Regions from separate parts of the Thioalkalivibrio sp. AKL17 genome, predicted to be linked through region 2. Evidence: riboswitches for the same ligand, from Rfam matches in the RefSeq annotation. Region 2 holds a riboswitch; the other holds the start of a gene.

Region 1 (2,958 bases), on a different contig from region 2:
GAGTCTGCGCGATCCGGTCATCGAACTCGGTATAGAACAGGCCCACGTCGTAATGCCCCGTGGTGGTGTCGCTCAGGCGCAGGTCGCCGGCGATGCCGAGCTCGGCATTGCGGCTGGTCTCGGGGTCGAGTTCATGGCGCGTCTTGCCGACAGCCGGATCGACGACATGGGCGCCCAGCACCCGCTGTCCGCGCGGGTTCAGGGTGTCCACGTGGAACGAACGCAGTTCCGGCAGCTTGAACCCCTCGGCATACTGCACGCGCAGCCGGGCCTCGGGGGCCAGGCGATAGACCGCACCGGCCTGCAGCGAGGTGTTGTCGACCTCGGTGGAGGTCTCGTCGTGGCGGGCACCGTAGACCAGATCCAGGCGGTCGCTGATCGCCCATTCGTGCTGCAGGAACACCCCGCCGACCCACTGGTCGTCTTCCGGCTGGTGCGCCGGTTCGCGGTCGCGGTAGGTCTGATGCTTGTGTTCGAAGCCGGTCAGTACCGTGTGGCGGGCGTCGGGCCGCCAGGTGGCGGCGAAGTCGTGGACGCGGTCGGTGAAGGTGACCTCGCGCGGACCGAATTCGCTGTCCCCGGTGGCATCAAAGCCGAAGTCCGCGGCCTCGAGGAAGGTGTTGGAGCGGTCCATCTCGAACTTGCTTTCGTAGACCTGGTAATTCAGCTCCAGGGTGTCGGTCACGAACCATTCGGCGGCCACGGCCAGATCGCGCCGGTCGCTGTCCTCGCTGCGCTGTGCCGGGAACTGCAGGGCGCGCACCGGATCGCCATTGTTGTTCGTGTAGCCGGTGGCCACCGGCGGGCGCTCGTGCAGGAAGCGCCGCTCGCGCTCTTCGCGCAGCAGGCCGGCCTCCAGCTCCACGTTGAAGTCGTCGGTGAACCAGTGGCTGACGCCGGCGCGCAGGTTGTAGACCCGCGCGCTCTCGCGGCGGTCCTCGTCGAAGGCATAGCGGTCCTGGATCGCGTGGTCATCCTCCAGCGCGCCGGACTCCGACGGCCGCACCCGGTCGCCCTGCTCGGGGATGCGCACGTCGGCCGTGGCGTCTTCGGAATAGGCCTCGCGGTCCAGCACATCCGCCAGCAGCCGGAACCGGGTGTCGCGGGTGCCGCCGCCCAGAAACAGCGAACCGTTGATGCGCTCCCCGCCATCGGCGCTGGCGGGCATGCCGCTCTGCAGCTCCACGCTGCCTTCGAAGCCCGCATCCGGCTGGCGGGTGATCACGTTGATCACGCCGGCCACCGCATCCGAGCCGTACACCACGCTGCCGGGGCCCTTCACGATCTCGATGCGCTCCACGTGGCTGACCGGGATGCGGTTGAGCTCGAACCCCCGGCCGGACGTGCCGCTGACCCGACGGCCATCCAGCATGTAGATGATGTCCGCGCGGCCGCCGCCGCGGATCGAGAAGCGGTTGCCGTCGGCACCGGTAAACAGGCTGGATCCGGCCTGCAGGGCCTCGTCCAGCATGGTCGCCCCGCTGCGACGGATGTCCTTGCCGGTGATCACTTCGGTGGAGGCGGGCGTGTTCTCCACCAGACGCTCGGTGCGGGTGGCCGCCGTTACGGTGACCTGTGGCAGTACCCGTGCGGAATCGTCGGGGTCTTCTTCGCCGGTTGCCGGCGGTGCCGCCAGCAACAAGGGCACGGCCGCGGCACCGCCCAGCAGGGCCGCGGGAAATCTCTTCTTCGGGAACATTGCGAACTCTCTTTGCGCACCGCCCGTGCGCCGTGGTCGTGGGTGTCGACCGCGGGGGGCGGGCGTGCGCCATCGTCGGCGCGTCGTGAACCGATGCGCAGCGATGCCGATCCGCCCGGTGATACCGCTCCCCGCGGTTCTCCGTTGTCCTCCGGGCCGGTCTCCGGGCTCGCGGGCTGGAGCCGTTGGCTCCGGGGCAGACCACCTTCCCGCGAAGCACGCCCTGAACGGACGCGTTCTTCGCAGTGGTTCGCATGGGTCTGCCGTGACCCGCCTACCGTTGCGGGGGCAGCGCCGGACTTGTGCGCAGGTCGAGGCCGGGCACGCACCGGACTTCCCGTTTCACTCGTCGTCGGGATGGCGACGAAGCACCCGGGGGAGGCGAAATATTAGTGAGAACTAATGTGTTGTGTCAAACCAACAGTGTCCGGGTGACCCACGGTCGCGGCCGCGGCCAGTGCCTGGCATGTGGTTTGCATTGGGATCCGTTCGGATGGATTAAAAAAGGGCCGCCGGGTCGGTGCGGGGGGCACCGAGAGCCGACGGCAAAATCCAGAAGAGATGGAGGAGAGAAGGGGCCAGGGGGCCCCTGCATGGCGAACCGACGCTGAGCTGCCGTCGACTCGACAATGGGAATTATACACGGCCGCAAATTGGAATCAATCCATATTCGAAAATTTTTGGAGATGGTTTTTCCCTTCTGACAGTGACTTGCGAGCGTTCGGGTGTCACGGGTGGCATTTTCGGGTATTAGCAGCTGCCAATATTCGCAGTTCAGAGCGTTACCGGATCGGCGGCATCGGCATGTGGCCGCGTCATGGTGGGAAATACGAGTTGGCAGGGAGATTGCTTCTTCCGGGCAGGATCATCAGCAAGAGGCCGACAGACCATGACGATGCACCCGAGAATGATCGATTGCGGCGGTCACCTGGACGCCGAAGCCCGCAAGCAGCACGAGCGTGAGCAGGTGGTCTTTCAGCGCCTGCTGGAGTCCCACGACGCAATCCGGAGGGAGCTGGAGTTCATCGAGGGGGGTACCCGGACGGTGACGACGGCAACGGACCCTGAACTGGCCGCGTTACTGCGCGTTCACGTCCCGGAGCTGCATCGGCGGCTGCGCGAGAGCGCCCACCTGCGCGATCGTGATCCGCTGTATCGCACCCTTTTTGCACAGCGCGGCCGCATCGAAGTGCACGTGGAGGAGCGGCCGGATGGCGTGGTCGTGGACGAAGTCAGCGAAGATCCGGATCTGGAGCAAA
Region 2 (2,958 bases):
GCTCGGGCAGACGTTCGGCGAACGGTGCGTCGTAGCGCAGGATCTGCTCGATGCTGCGGTAGGTGGCCGAGGTGCCCTGCATGTTCTGCTGACGGAAGCGCTGGAAGGCCTCGGTGGCGTCCACACCGGCCGGGTCGTCCAGGGTCTCCGCGTAGTCTTCGCCCCAGGGGCCCGGCATCGGCACGCTGATCTCGTCTTCCGCGCCGGCGGTACCGGTCGCTGCGAGCAGCAGGACCAGCGACAGGCCGGCCGTCAGCGGCCGGCGCGTGGATGGCATCCGTTTCATGGCGATTCTCCCTGTTCGTTCAGAAGCGGAACTGGTGCTGCAGGTGCAGCTGCCAGTTCGAGGTGTCGGTGTCGCGGTCCAGCCACATGAGCTGGGTCTTCTGCCGCTGCCCCCGGTGGTACCAGTTGAGGCCGGCGCCCCATTCGCGCTGCCAGCGCTCGTCCCCGTCCAGATCGTCGCCGGCGTCGTGGCGCAGTACCGCGTGGCGGGCGGCGAACTCGAGGCCCTCCAGCGGCAGCGACTGCGCCAGTTCCAGTTCGGCCCCCAGGTCGTGGTAGCTCGCGGTGCGGTCGGGGGAGACATCGCGGCGGAAGGCCGCTAGCGACAGCGAGGTATGGCCGAACTTGACCACCGCGTCGGCGGTGGCGGTGACCCAGTCGGCGCGCTGCCGGTCGACCGTGTCTTCCTGCCCGCGGCTCCAGTCACGCAGGTGGTTGCGGCTGGCGGCCTGCAGGCCGGCGCCCAGGGCTACGGTTCGCTCCACGGCCCGGCCCACCGTGGTGTTGTCGCGCGGGACCGACCCCACCGGGGCCCAGGCGCCGCGGGCGCTGAACAGGTGTCCGGAGGTGGAGGGCCGGTCGTCGCGCTGATCGAGACGGCCGCGGCCATCGAATATCCCGACCGCCCAGGCACGGTCGTCGCCCGCGCCACCCAGCAGGGCGAGCCCGGTATCGCGTCCGGCCGGGATCTCGAACTGGTTGCCGGCGATGCTCAGTTCGGTGAACAGGCGGTTGGGACCGCCGATGTCCCGCGCCAGGCCGAAAGGCACGGTGAACTGGCCCGCCCGCAGGCTCAGCGATTCGCCCGGGCCGTATTCCAGCCAGACGTCACGCATGGACACCTCGCCGTTGCTGAAATCCGGCTGCAGGCGAAAGCTCAGTTCGGGGTGAAACAGGGTGCCCGAGGTGTCCAGCCAGGCGCGCCGGAAATCGAATTCGCTGCTGGAGTCGTCCGGATCATGTTCGTAGCTGTAGCGGCCCAGGATCAGCGGGTCCAGGGTGACCTGCAGGTCGTCCTCCGCGTCGCCGAATTCGAAACCGGCCTGCGCCGGCGCGATGCCCGTGGCCGTCACCAGGCACAGGGTAGCCAGGGCCGGCACGGCAGGCCGCCCCGGTCGGAGATGGATAGCTTTCATTGTTGTGATGCTCCCTTGGGGAGACACTGATTGCATCGCACGCCCGCGTTGGTACCTCCTGTTTTCCGAGACAAGGCGCGTCGTGCAGCGGGTAGTGGTTCTACCCGCAAGCGGCGCAACGCAGGACCGGGGAACATGAGGCACCAACCCCGAAGGGGCTCGGCCGCTTTTGCGCGCGCACGGCGTTGCGGCTCCCTTGTGCAGAATGACTGCACGGCGGTCACCGCGCCTTGTTCGCACGCAAAAGCGACTCGAGCGCGGGCGTGCGATGCAATCAGTGTCTCCCCGGGCGCGCGACCCCGCACGCCGTGGATGAAACGACGCCGGCAGTCGGGCAAGGGAGCAGGGGGAAGGGGGCGGACACGCCGGCCCCGTCCCGCTCGGCCGCCCGCCGCGGCGTCGGGTTTCCTCCAGGCCGGTCTCCGGACTCGCGAAGGGGGTGCAGGGCATCCCGGGCGGATCGCCTTCCCGCGGGCATCCCGTGGATGCGCCGCAGTGGCACTGGATCCGCCTGTCTCCGCCTACCGTTGCGGGGGCAGTGCCGGCATTGCGAACGTTCATTCACGCACCGGCTTCCCGATTATCCCCGGCGTTACAACGCCGGGGCACCTGAAGGCGAGCGGACTCTAACCGGGGGGAGGCGTCGCTGCAAATCGCCGACAGGTTGATCCGTGTCAACTTTAAGCGGGATTACGCTGCCAGGGGCCCTTCTACAGCAAACACTTCTTTTAGACTGAGTCCACGCATTCTCTTCCGCGCCCCGGCAGGGGATGTGTCCGCCAAAATAAAAAGGAGTGCACCATGCAGAACAACCGCATCTTCCGTGGCCTGCTGCTGTCGGCCTGTACTGCGGTGGCCCTGGGGCTGTCCGCCCCCGCGTTCGCCGGTGACTACGACGAATACCGTGACATGTTCGAGCCGCTGCCGGCCCTGCCGCCGATCCCGGCCGACAATTCCCTGACCGACGAGAAAGTGGAGCTGGGCAAGTTCCTGTTCTTCGAGCCGCGGATCTCCAGCTCGGGCGTGATCTCCTGCGCCACCTGCCACAACCCGGCGCTGGGCTGGGGCGACCGCATCCCGCGCGCGGTCGGCCACGACGGCCAGGTCGGCGAGCGCAACAGTCCGACGGTGCTGAACTCCGGCTTCTTCGAGGCCCAGTTCTGGGACGGCCGCGAAGATGACCTGGAAGGCCAGGCCCTGGGTCCGATCCAGGACGCCGTGGAAATGGCGATGCCGCTGGAAGAGGCGATCGCGCGCCTGGAGGAGTTCCCCGAGTACATCGAGATGTTCGACGCGGCGTACCCGGACTATGACGGCGACAACGTCGTGAACACCGATCACGTGGCCAAGGCCCTGGCTTCGTTCCAGCGCACCCTGAATACGCCGAACTCCGATCTGGACCGCTGGCTGGTGGGTGACGAGGATGCGATGACCGAGCAGCAGAAGCGCGGCATGGCCCTGTTCGCGGACAACGGCTGCGTGGCCTGTCATCGCGGCCCGGCGCTGACCGACTCGAATTTCCACCGGATCCAGGTGC

Evidence for each region. A riboswitch is a leader RNA that binds a small molecule or an ion and turns the genes downstream of it on or off. The one in region 2 is predicted to bind cobalamin.
Region 1: it holds a riboswitch for cobalamin, as region 2 does, so the genes downstream of both, D577_RS0112855 (TonB-dependent siderophore receptor) here and D577_RS0107940 (porin) in region 2, are expected to answer to the same signal.

What each region holds. Positions count from the first base shown of each region.
Region 1 covers NZ_KB898772.1:43,409-46,366, forward strand. Annotated here, with positions in the region: gene D577_RS0112855 (TonB-dependent siderophore receptor) at 1-1,699, opposite strand, end outside; cobalamin riboswitch at 1,836-2,090, opposite strand; gene D577_RS0112860 (hypothetical protein) at 2,589-2,958, shown strand, end outside.
Region 2 covers NZ_KB898766.1:383,262-386,219, forward strand. Annotated here, with positions in the region: gene D577_RS0107935 (cytochrome c) at 1-286, opposite strand, end outside; gene D577_RS0107940 (porin) at 306-1,421, opposite strand; cobalamin riboswitch at 1,817-2,049, opposite strand; gene D577_RS0107945 (cytochrome-c peroxidase) at 2,223-2,958, shown strand, end outside.